Regions from separate parts of the Metapseudomonas otitidis genome, predicted to be linked through region 3. Evidence: predicted binding sites of a transcription regulator. Region 3 holds the regulator's gene; each other region holds the start of a gene.

Region 1 (4,148 bases), 1.6 Mb from region 3:
TCCGTTTTGACAGTATCGTTCGCTTTCGGCAGAGTACGCCGCTTTTTTTGCCGCTCTCCTTGAACAGGGCGGCCTTCGGGAGAGTGGAATGAATGCGGTGATCGTGGCAGTCGGCGTGATGCTGGTGCTGAGCCTGCTGCGCGTGCACGTGGTGCTGGCGCTGATCCTGGGTGCGCTGGTGGGCGGCCTGCTGGGTGGGCTTGGCGTGGACGGCACGCTGGAGGCTTTCAACAAGGGGCTGGGCGGTGGTGCAACCGTTGCGCTGTCCTACGCGATGCTGGGGGCCTTTGCCGTGGCGATCTCCCGCTCCGGGCTAGCCCATGCGCTGGCCGACCGGGTGCTGGCGCTGGTGGGGCGCCAGGATGGCAACGGCGGCGGTGCCCTGAAATGGGGCCTGGTGGCGCTGTTGCTGGGCGTTGCGATCGCCTCGCAGAACATCCTGCCGATTCACATCGCCTTCATCCCGCTGCTGGTGCCGCCGCTGCTGTACGTGCTGACCCGTCTGCAGATCGACCGCCGGCTGGTGGCCTGCGTGATCACCTTCGGTCTGATCACGCCGTACATGTTCCTGCCGGTGGGCTTCGGCAACATCTTCCTCAACGAGATCCTGCTGGCCAACGTGGCCCGCAGCGGGGCGGACATCAGTGGCGTCAGCGTCACCCAGGCGATGGCCATCCCGGCGCTGGGCATGGTCGCGGGCCTGCTGATCGCGGTGCTGTTCAGCTACCGGCGCAAGCGCGTCTACGACCTGGAGCGCATCGCCGCCGCCGAGCAGGTGGAGGTGGCCTACGACCGCCGCAGCCTGCTGGCGGCCGGGGCGGCCATTGTCGCCGCCTTCGTGGTGCAGCTGTGGCTGGACTCGATGATCGTCGGCGCACTGGTGGGCTTCCTGCTGTTCTCCGCCAGCGGCGTGGTGCGCTGGCGCCAGGTGGACGACCTGTTCACCGAGGGCATGAAGATGATGGCGATGATCGGCTTCATCATGATCGCCGCCGCCGGCTTCGCCGAGGTGATGCGTGCCACCGGCCAAGTGGCCACCCTGGTGGAGGCCTCCGCCGGGCTGATCGGCAACAGCAAGGCGCTTGGCGCACTGCTGATGCTGCTGGTGGGGCTGCTGGTGACCATGGGCATCGGCTCGTCGTTCTCCACGGTGCCGATCATCGCGGCGATCTTCGTGCCGCTGTGCCTGCAGCTGGGCTTCAGCCCGCTGGCCATCGTCTCCATCGTCGGCACGGCCGGCGCACTGGGAGACGCCGGTTCGCCGGCCTCCGACTCGACGCTGGGCCCTACCTCCGGCCTGAACGTGGACGGCCAGCACAACCACATCTGGGACACCGTGGTGCCCACCTTCCTGCATTACAACCTGCCCCTGCTGGCCTTCGGCTGGCTGGCGGCCATGGTGTTGTGACGGAGCGCTCGTTCCGCCGCGTTTTCCCCACGATTCGCTATAGCTAATGAAGGGACAGCCGATACCTCGGCTGTCCCCTTTCGTTTTCCCGGTCTGCCGCCCTGAGGAATGGATACATGCGCTTGACACTCAAAACCAAGGTCCTGCTACTGGCGCTCGCGCCGGTGATACTGTTCGCCGTCGTGCTCAGCGGCGCAGCAGCCAAGGTCCTGCTGAGCCTCGCCGAGGGTGAGGTGAAGGAAACCCGCGAGCGTCTGATCGATGAGAACCGCCGTGAACTGCAGCATTACATGCAGATCGCCCTGGGCTCGGTGCAGATGCTGTATGACGCGTCGGCCGCCAGTGACATGGCGAGCCGCGAAAAAGCCATCGAGATCCTGAAGAAGATCAAGTACGGCAAGGACAGCTACTTCTTCGCCTACGACTCCCAGGTGATCCGCCTGTTCCGTGGCGACAGCCCGGTGGACGTGGGCAAGAGCTTCTCCGGCCGCAAGGACGTCAACGGCGTGGCTGTGAACGACGAACTGGTCCGGGTCGCCAAGGATGACAGCCGCTACGTCTTCTACAGCTCGCCCTTGCCGGGCAACGAGAGCGTGCAGGTGCCCAAGCTCGGCTACAGCTATTACCTGCCCAAGTGGGACATGGCCCTGGGCACGGCGGTGAACCTGGACGGCGTCGAGGCCCAGGTGGCCGAGGTGCAGGAGGCGATCGACGCGCGCATCAGCACCATCCTCACCAGCATCGTGGTGATTGCGGCGATTTTGCTGGTGGTGTTCGGCATCGTCGGCACGACCCTGGCCAACGCCTTCCTGCGTCCGTTGCAGCAGATCAAGGCCAACCTTGACGACATCGCCGCCGGTGACGGTGACCTGACCCACCGCCTGCCGATCAACAGCCAGGACGAGCTGGGCGAGCTGGCCGGCTCCTTCAACCGCTTCGTCGAGAAGATCCACGGCCTGGTGCGCCAGATCGTCGAGATGACCGTGCAGCTCACCGGCCTGGTGGACCAGGTGTCCGCCCAGGCCCACCGCTCCGAGCAGGCCATGGAGCGCCAGCGCCACGAGACCGACCAGGTGGCCACCGCCATCAACGAGATGAGCGCCGCTGCCCATGAGGTGGCCCAGAGCGCCCAGGGGGCTGCCGAGGCCGCACAGAAGACCGACCAGGAAGGCCAGGCCGCCAAGCGCGTGGTGGACGGCAGCATCACCCGTATCCATTCGCTGGTGGGCGATATCCGCGAGAGCGGCGTGTCCCTGGACAGCCTGCAGCAGGACGTGCAGTCCATCGTCAGCGTGCTGGGGGTGATCCGCTCCATTGCCGAACAGACCAACCTGCTGGCCCTCAACGCCGCCATCGAGGCCGCCCGTGCGGGCGAGGCCGGTCGTGGCTTTGCCGTGGTGGCCGACGAGGTGCGCGCCCTGGCCAGCCGCACCCAGCAGAGCACCCAGGAAATCCAGGGCATGATCGACCGCCTGCAACAGGGCACCCAGGACGCGGTGACCGCCATGCGCCGCTCCAGCGATGCCGGCGAGGTCACCAGCGAGCAGGCCAACCAGGCCGGCGCCTCGCTGGACGCCATTGCCGGTCTGATCGGCACCATCAACGCCATGAACGCGCAGATCGCCAGCGCCGCCGAGGAGCAGACGGCGGTGGCCGAGGAGATCAACCGCAGCGTGCACCAGATCGCCGTTGCCGTGGACAGCGTCGCCGACGACACCCGCCAGGGTGCCGAGACCGCCCGCTCCCTGGCCGCCCTGGGCGAACGCCTGGGTGCGCTGGTGCGTCAGTTCCGCATCTGATTGCCGGCTTGTTCGGCTCGGGGCGCGAGGCTATTCGCGTTCCGGGCTGAAGCCCGGGCCAAGGCGACTCCACCCCTGGCGCTTTCGGGCGCTGCACCTGCAAAGTCTTCGCACTTTGTGCCGACACTGGCGGACTAAACCGGTAACCCCACTGGATACCGCCCGCCCATGTCCGCCTCTCGCTATCCCCTCGAACTTCGCTCGCTGATCCTGCTGCTGGTACTGGTCTCCCTGGCCTTCATCTGGATCCTGCTGCCGTTCTATGGCGCCGCCTTCTGGGCGGTGGTGCTGGCGGTGGTGTTCGCACCACTGCAACGCCGCCTGGCCCTGCGCCTGGGTGGGCGCGGCAACCTGTCGGCGCTGCTGACCCTGGGGGTATGCCTGCTGGTGGCGATCATCCCGGTGTGCCTGATCGGCCTGCTGCTGGTGCAGCAGGGGGCCGATCTGTACAGCCGACTGGAGTCCGGCGAGCTGGACCTGGGCATGTACCTGGAACGCTTCATCGACCTGCTCCCGCAGGCGCTACAGCATCAGCTGGGGCGCTTCGGCCTGGACAACCTGAACGGCCTGCGTGACCGCCTGGTGGGCGCTGCCACCCAGGGCAGCCAGTTCCTTGCGACCCAGGCATTCTCCATCGGGCAGGACACCTTCCAGGTGGTGATCGGCTTCTTCCTGATGCTCTACCTGCTGTTCTTCTTCCTCCGCGACGGCCCGGAAATCGTGCGGCACATCCGCATGGCGGTGCCCCTGGCGGATCACCACAAGCGTCGCCTGCAGCTGAAGTTCACCCGTGTGGTGCGGGCGACGGTCAAGGGCAACGTGGTGGTGGCGGTGATCCAGGGCGGGTTGGGTGGCGTGGTGTTCTGGCTGCTGGACATCCCCAGCGCATTGCTCTGGGGCGTGCTGATGGCCTTCCTGTCCCTGCTGCCGGCGGTGGGCTC
Region 2 (4,148 bases), 1.5 Mb from region 3:
ATTGCCGGCAAACGGCTTGGCGTCGGTGTGACCACTGACGCTGATCTTGTTCGGCACCGCCTTGATGGTCTCGGCCAGGATCAACAGGATGTCCTCGAAATACGGCTGCAGCCGCGCGCTGCCCAGGTCGAACATCGGCCGGTTGGCAGCGTCCATGATCTGAATGCGCAGGCCGTCCTGGGTGATCTCGAAGAGGATCTGGTCCTTGAACTTGCGCAATTCGGGGTTCTCCTCGACCTTGTTCTGCAGCTCCTGCAGCAGCATCTCGAGGCGCTCGCGCTCAACCTGCTCGGCCAGGTTCTCGGCCTGGGTCGGGTCGACCTGGCGGGTCTGGATCTGCTCGTTGCTGGAGGAGTCGACGGACTGTTCCTGGGCGTCGGGGGCGTCCTTCAGCTCGGGGTTCAGGGTACGGTCGGGTGCGGGAGTCGGGGTACCGCCCAAATCGATGACGTAGGGGCTGGCGCTCTCAGTGAAGCCGATCGGGTCCTGGAAGTAGCCGGAGATCGCCTTCTTCTGTTCAGGCGTGGCTGACGACATCAGCCAGAGCACCAGGAAGAACGCCATCATCGCCGTGGCGAAGTCGGCGAAGGCGATCTTCCAGGCGCCCCCATGGTGGCCGGCCGCGCTCTTCTTGACGCGCTTGACGATGATCGGCTGGTTGTTGTCCATGCTCGGTCTTCAATCAGCTGCCGCGGACGGCCTGTTCGAGCTCGCTGAAGCTCGGGCGGTGCGCCGGGAACAGGACCTTGCGCCCGAACTCGACGGCCAGGGACGGCGGCATCCCCGAGGCGGAAGCCACCAGGGTGGCCTTGATGGCCTCGTACAGGTTCAGCTCTTCCTTCGCATCGTGCTCAAGGCTGACCGCCAGCGGGCCGAAGAAACCGTAAGCCGCGAGAATACCGAGGAAGGTCCCCACAAGGGCCGCCGCCACGTGCTTACCGAGTTCTGCCTGGGCAACCTGGCCCAACAACGCCATGGTCACCACGATGCCGAGCACCGCCGCCACGATGCCGAAGCCCGGCAGGCCGTCGGCGATCCGGTTGACAGCATGGGCCGGATGCTCCAGCTCTTCCTTGAGGCTGTTCAGTTCCATGTCGAACAGGCCTTCCAGCTCGTGGGGCGCCATGTTCCCGGAAGACATGATGCGCAGGTAGTCGCTGATGTAGGCCACCATCCCCGCATCCTTGAGGATGGCCGGGTACTTGCTGAAGATCGGGCTCGCGTTGGGGTCTTCGATGTCGGCCTCGATGGCCATCATCCCTTCACGGCGGCTCTTGTTGAGGATTTCGTAGAGCAGGCGCAACACTTCGAGGTAGAACGCATGGGTGAAGCGCGAGCTGAACATCTTCAGCGACTTCTTCAGCACGTGCATGAAGGTGCTGCCAGGGTTGGCCTGGAGGAAAGCCCCCAGCGCCGCACCGCCGATGATCAGCACCTCGAAGGGCTGGATCAACGCGGCGATCTGGCCGTGTGAAAGGACATAGCCACCGAGCACGGCGGCGAAGACGACGATGATGCCGATTATCTTTGCCATAGAGAGAAGGGAGTTTCCGGGTGAAAACAGGGCCGCGAATACAGCCCTTCTAATTATCGGAACTTATGCGCCAGACTATAGCCAGTTAAGGCGAAAAGCCAGTTCGGCACAAACCTCATGAAGACCTCAAAGCCCGTCCCCACAAGCCTCGAAGGCTGGATCAAGCAGCTCGACGGTGTTCGCCTGCCGATCCCTGCCGCCAGCCACGAGCGGGTGCGTCGGGCCCTGGGGGACAGCCGCCGTTCGTTGCGCGACATCGCCGACATGATCCAGGACAGCCCCGCCCTTGCCCTCAGCCTGATGCGCGAGGCGAACCGCACGGCGACAGCACTGGGCGGCCCGGCGGAAAGCCTCGAGGTAGCCCTGACCCGCCTCGGCCTGAAGCGCTCCGAAGAGTTGCTCAATCGCCTGCCCGCCGTTGCCGAACACGACATTCCCCTGCCCCTCCGCCAGATCCTGTTGATCAGTCAGCACGCATCCCAGCAGGCCAACGGCCTGTTCGCCGCCCGACTGGCCAGGCTGTGGCAGGAGATCCACTGGAACAGCCTGCTCTTCCTCTCGCCGCTCTGGCCGCTGCTGGCGCTCTATCCCGAGCTGTTCAGCGCCTGGGAAAAGCGCGTACTGGTGCGCGGCGAACCCGCCCGCAAGGTCGAGCGCGACCTGCTAGGCGTTCCCGTCCTGCGCCTGTGCCAGGCCCTTGCAGAGCATTGGCGACTGCCCGAGTGGATCACTGAAGGCTACCGCCTGCTGAATGCTCAGCAGAGAATGCTGGTCAAAGCACTGCACATTGCCCGCGACAACGAGCATCCGCTGCACCAGCAGCAGTTATTGGATGCCGACACCGACCTGCGCCGCTGGCTGACCCAGCCCGCCAACACCGTGCTGCTGGCCAACGGTCTGGCCATCTCGGCCCACAACTCCTGGACCTGCGACCACAGCCTGCGCTGGCAGCGCCTGACAGGGCTCTACATGCAACTGCCCCTGGCAGACGTGCAGCAGCTCGTCCACCAGCAGGCCGTGGAAAGTGCTCGCCACCACGCCACGCCCGAGCTCTGGCATCCGGCGCAAGGCCTCATCTGGCCGTGGGGCACCAGCCGCTGGCCGGTCGATGCGGCCAAACCGGCACCGCCGCCCCCGGCCGCCCTGCAGGAATGGCGCACCCTCTGCACCCAGCTGCTGCAAGAGCCGAGCACCTTCGCCAATATCGTCCAGCTCACCGCCTGCGCCCGCGACGCACTTGCCGCCTGCGGCATGCGCCGCAGCCTGCTCCTGCTGGTGGACAAGACCCAGACGCGCCTGATGGTCCAGCAGAGCGGCGGCCTGCCCAAGGAGGCAGCCGGCCTGCAGTTGGACCCGGCCCAGAGCCAGGTCCTCAAGCGCCTGCTTGCCCAGCCGGGCCAACTGCGCCTGAGCCCGGAGAACGCGGCGCAGTACTCCGCCTTCATCCCCGGCAACCTCAAGGCCCTGTTCCCGGCCGATCACCTGTTGCTGCGCTCCGTGGCGGCCAATGGGCGGGTGGTGCTGCTGGTGGTTGCCGATCAGGGCGGCCAGCCGTTCTCCGACATCGGGTTGCAGGCCTTCGGAAAGACCATGCAATGCATCGAGCGCGCCCTGCTTGGCTTTGCCAGTCGCGGGCGCTGACCTTTCCGCTACAATCTCCCGCTTTCCGCCCTTACCGGAGCCCGTCATGCCTGCCTTTGCCGGCCTGCCATTGGTCATAGAGCCCGCCGACCTGGCCGCACGCCTGGATGCCCCTGAGCTGATCCTGGTGGATCTCACCAGCGCCGCCCGCTATGCCGAGGGCCACATCCCCGGCGCCCGCTTCGTCGACCCCAAGCGCACCCAGTTGGGCCAGCCACCTGCCCCCGGCCTGCTGCCGGCCAAGGCTGACCTTGAGGCACTGTTCGGTGAACTGGGCCATCGTCCCGACGCGGTCTACGTGGTCTATGACGACGAAGGTGGCGGCTGGGCCGGGCGCTTCATCTGGCTGCTGGATGTGATCGGCCACCCGCATTACCACTATGTCGATGGTGGCCTGCATGCCTGGCTCGCCGACGGCCACGCCACATCCGGCGATACCCCCACACCCGCCGGCGGCTCGCTGCCCCTGGTGCTGCACAACGCCCCGACCGCCACCCGCGAGTACCTGCAGAGCCGCCTCGGCGCAGCCGACCTGGCGATCTGGGATGCCCGCAACCCCGCCGAGTACGCCGGCACCAAGGTGCTGGCTGCCAAGGGCGGACACATCCCCGGCGCGATCAATTTCGAATGGACCGCCGGCATGGACCCGTCGCGCGCGCTGCGTATCCGCCGCGACATGCCTGAAATCCTCAACCGGCTGGGCATCACCCCCGACAAGGAAGTGATCACCCACTGCCAGACCCACCACCGCTCCGGCTTCACCTACCTGGTGGCCAAGGCGCTCGGCTACCCCCGCGTGAAGGGCTACGCCGGCTCCTGGTCGGAGTGGGGCAACCACCCGGACACGCCCGTCGAGGCCTGAGGCCCCGGAACCCAAGGAAAGACCATGAAAGAACGCCTGTTCATCATCAGCCAGTACCTGCTCCCCCATCACCTGCTCTCGCGCCTGGCCGGGTGCGTGGCCGAATGCCGC
Region 3 (4,148 bases):
GTGGAAACCCCGGAAAATGGCATTGAGCAGATCCATATCGTCCGGACGGCTCTCCAGCTCAACGAGCTGCTCGGACAATTGCTCCAGTATTTCGCCGGCCTCTACCAGGAAGTCCTGGAGGATTTCTTCATCGGCGTCGAAGCTCATTAGGCGGCTCCCCTAGAAACCAAGGCTGGATAACAGATCATCGACGTCGACCTGATCGGCCACGACGTCATCACGCTTATCGGCATTGATCTGCGGACCTTCACCCCTAGATGGATCTTTTAGTTTTTCTTTCTCGACAACCATCGCTTCGCGGTCATGTTGAATGCCTGCGAAACGGTCTACATCACTGGCCATCAGCACCAGTTTCACCAGGTTGTGCTCAACTTCGGTCACCAACTGGGTGACGCGTTTGATCACTTGCCCGGTCAGGTCCTGATAGTCCTGTGCCAGCAGGATGTCGTTCATATGGGAGGATAGCTGCTCGGTGTCGCGCTGGCTGCGCGCCAGGAACGATTCGATGCGCTTGGCCAACTCCCGGAACGCATCCGCGCCGATCTCGCGCCGCATGAAGCGCCCCCACTCCTCGGAAAGGCTCTGGGCTTCATCGCCCAGGCCATTGAGCAGCGGTGCGCTCTCCTCCACCAGATCCATGGTGCGGTTGGCTGCCTTCTCCGTCATGTGCACGACGTAGGAGAGACGATCCGTCGCATCGGCGATCTGGGACATTTCCTTGGCGTGGGGCAAATGCGGATCGATCTGGAAGTTGACGATCGCATTGTGCAACTCGCGGGTGAGCTTGCCGACTTCCTGATAGAGGCCGCGGTCGCGAACCTTGTTCAGTTCGTGGATCAGTTGCACCGCATCGCCGAAGTTGCCCTTTTCAAGGGTTTCCACCAGCTCGCGTGCATGATTTTTCAGGGTCGACTCGAGGTCTCCCGACTGGGAATCTTTATCCATGGCGTCCTCGCGACTGGCATCAGCCGTTGACCCGCTCGAAGATCTTTTCAATCTTCTCTTTGAGCACCTGGGCCGTGAACGGCTTGACCACGTACCCGTTCACGCCGGCCTGGGCGGCTTCGATGATCTGATCGCGCTTGGCTTCAGCAGTCACCATCAGCACCGGCAGGTGCTTCAGGCGCTCGTCAGCGCGCACGGCTCGCAGCAGGTCGATGCCAGTCATGCCGGGCATGTTCCAGTCGGTGACCAGGAAATCGAAATTGCCGCTGTGCAGCATCGGCAAGGCGGTTGTGCCGTCGTCGGCCTCTGCGGTGTTGGTGAAGCCCAAATCACGCAGGAGGTTCTTGATGATGCGTCTCATCGTAGAGAAATCGTCCACGATGAGGATTTTCATGTTCTTGTCCAAATCGACCTCCGTACAGTCCTGAACGCCCCCGGGTCACGGGGGCGTCGTTCAATCGAAAAACCGGTGTGCTTCAGGCACGCCACTCACCCAGCCGGGCCCGCAGACGTGCGGCGCACTGGCTGTGCAACTGGCTGACTCGGGATTCACTGACTCCCAGCACTTCACCGATTTCCTTCAAATTCAGCTCTTCGTCGTAATACAGCGCCAGCACCAGGCGCTCTCGTTCCGGCAGATTGGCGATGGCATCGGCCAGCGCCGCCTGGAAGCGCTCGTCTTCCAGGTCATTCGAAGGTTCGAGATGGGTGACTCCGGTATCTTCGTGCGCCGTGCCATGCTCCCCGCCTTCCAGAAGGTCGTCGAAGCTGAACAGCCGGCTGCCCAAAGTGTCGCTCAGGATGCCGTAGTAATCTTCGAGACTCAATCCAAGTTCGGCCGCAACCTCCTGATCTTTAGCGTCACGTCCAGTTCTTGCCTCGACTTTGCGGATGGCGTCGCTGACCATCCGGGTATTGCGGTGGACCGAGCGCGGTGCCCAGTCGCCCTTGCGGACCTCGTCGAGCATCGCCCCGCGGATGCGGATGCCGGCGTAGGTCTCGAAACTCGCACCCTTGCTGGAGTCGTACTTCTTCGATGCTTCCAGCAGGCCGATCATCCCCGCCTGCATGAGGTCTTCAACCTGCACGTTCGCCGGCAAGCGTGCCAGCAGGTGGTAGGCGATCCGCTTGACCAGGGGCGCGTAGCGCTCGATCAGCTGGTGCTGGGAATCCCCGGCCTGAGCCTTGTTGTACATGCGAAGTCCACTTGCGGGTGGTGTCATACGGTCGAATCCGCGATGGGTTGCTGCACCAGTCGCTCGACGAAGAACTCAAGGTGGCCGCGGGGGTTGGCCGGTAACGGCCAGCTGTCGACCTTCTGAGCAATCGCCTTGAACGCCAGGGCACATTTCGAACGCGGGAACGCTTCGTAGACCGCTCGCTGCTTCTGCACCGCCTTGCGCACGGACTCGTCGTAGGGGACGGCGCCGACGTACTGCAAGGCCACATCGAGGAAGCGATCGGTCACCTTGGTCAGCTTAGCAAAGAGGTTGCGACCTTCCTGCGGGCTGTGGGCCATATTGGCCAGGACCCGGAAACGGCTCATGCCGAAGTCGCGGTTGAGCAGCTTGATCAGCGCATAGGCGTCGGTAATGGACGTAGGCTCGTCGCAGACGACCACGATCACTTCCTGCGCAGCACGGACGAAGCTGACCACCGCATCGCCGATGCCGGCGGCGGTGTCGATCACCAGCACGTCCAGGTTGTCGCTGATCTCGCTGAACGCCTGGATCAGGCCGGCATGCTGCATCGGCGAGAGCTGGACCATGCTCTGCGTGCCGGAAGCGGCTGGCACGATGCGGACGCCGCCCGGCCCTTGCAGCAGCACGTCACGCAGGTCGCACTCGCCTGCGATCACGTCCGCCAGGGTCCGCTTGGGCGTCAGCCCGAGCAGCACGTCGACGTTGGCCAGGCCGAGGTCGGCGTCCAGCAGCATCACGCGGCGCCCCAGGTCGGCCAGCGCCAGCGAGAGGTTCACGGATACGTTGGTCTTGCCGACACCGCCCTTGCCACCGGTTACAGCAATCACCTGTACGGGATGCAAACTACCCATTTATCACACACCTTGTTCACGTCGACTGGGCCACTTGGCGCATTCACGCCACCCATCCCGGGCGGCTCTGGGTTTCTATCCAACCTGGCGAGTGGGCGCCTGGTACAGACCTGCGAACAGGTCGGCCATGGCTTCCTCGCTGGGGTCCTCCGGTGCCTGAAGGCTCACCGCACGGCTCACCAGTTGGTGACTGCGCGGAACCTGGAGATCATCCGGAATCCGAGGCCCATCAGCGAGATAGGCTACCGGCAGATGCTGGCCGATAGCCAGTCCCAACACTTCGCCCAGGCTCGCGGCTTCATCGAGCTTGGTCAGGATGCAGCCCGAAAGGCCACACCGCTTGTAACTATGGTAGGCCGCTTTCAGCACCTGGCTTTGACTGGTTGCAGCCAAAACGAGGAAATTGCGCGCTTTCACGCTGCGACTGGCCAGTGTCTCGAGCTGCATTTTAAGCGCCGGATCGTTCGCCGGCAGCCCCGCCGTATCAATCAGCACCACACGCTTGCGTGCGAGGGGGGCGAGAGCCTGGGTCAGCGACTGGCCCGGATCGACGTGAGTGACAGACACACCGAGGATGCGGCCCAGGGTCTTCAGCTGTTCCTGGGCACCGATCCGGTAGCTGTCCATGCTCACCAGGGCGATCTGCTGGGCGCCGTACTTAAGCACGTAGCGGGCGGCCAGCTTGGCCAGGGTGGTGGTCTTGCCCATGCCGGCGGGACCGACCAGGGCGATCACGCCCCCCTCTTCCAGAGGCTCCTCGGCAGGGGTACGGATGGCGTGGGCCAGGTGGGCCAGCACCATGCGCCAGGCCTGGCGCGGATCCTTGACGCTGCTCACGCGCTCCAGTAGCACACGGGACAGCTCCACCGGCAGCCCCATCCGCTGCAGGCGACGCCACAGATTGGCCTGCTGCGGGCGACGATTCTGCATCTGGCTCCAGGCGATGGAACCAAGCTGGACTTCGATCAGCTCGCGCAGCCCATTGAGCTCGAAACGCATGGCATCCAGCGCGCGCTGGTCGACCATCGGCGCAGCAGCCGGGGTGACCGGAACGGCCGCGACGGCTGCCGGCGCCACGGCGGGACGGGTCGGGCGCATGGCGGCCTCGAGGGCCTCCGGCGAAGGCTCGGAACGATCCGGAACCAGCTGG

What was found. The regulator FliA, encoded in region 3, starts transcription of late flagellar genes. The targets are predictions, from matches to a motif close to CTAAAGTTTNNNNNNNNNNNGCCGNTAA.
Region 1: PotMrB4_RS10845 (methyl-accepting chemotaxis protein) is a predicted target of FliA. The motif match lies at 1,446-1,473, and genes of this name have one in related genera.
Region 2: motA (flagellar motor stator protein MotA) is a predicted target of FliA. The motif match lies at 1,588-1,615, and genes of this name have one in related genera.

Annotation. Positions count from the first base shown of each region.
Region 1 covers NZ_AP022642.1:2,348,476-2,352,623, forward strand. The annotation lists gene PotMrB4_RS10840 (Na+/H+ antiporter family protein) at 89-1,408, shown strand; gene PotMrB4_RS10845 (methyl-accepting chemotaxis protein) at 1,525-3,207, shown strand; gene PotMrB4_RS10850 (AI-2E family transporter) at 3,376-4,148, shown strand, end outside.
Region 2 covers NZ_AP022642.1:5,485,660-5,489,807, forward strand. The annotation lists gene motB (flagellar motor protein MotB) at 1-669, opposite strand, end outside; gene motA (flagellar motor stator protein MotA) at 683-1,534, opposite strand; gene PotMrB4_RS25505 (HDOD domain-containing protein) at 1,652-3,175, shown strand; gene rhdA (thiosulfate sulfurtransferase) at 3,222-4,037, shown strand; gene asd (archaetidylserine decarboxylase) at 4,062-4,148, shown strand, end outside.
Region 3 covers NZ_AP022642.1:3,947,685-3,951,832, forward strand. The annotation lists gene PotMrB4_RS18105 (chemotaxis protein CheA) at 1-147, opposite strand, end outside; gene PotMrB4_RS18110 (protein phosphatase CheZ) at 160-945, opposite strand; gene PotMrB4_RS18115 (chemotaxis response regulator CheY) at 965-1,339, opposite strand; gene fliA (RNA polymerase sigma factor FliA) at 1,422-2,168, opposite strand; gene fleN (flagellar synthesis regulator FleN) at 2,165-2,998, opposite strand; gene flhF (flagellar biosynthesis protein FlhF) at 3,074-4,148, opposite strand, start outside.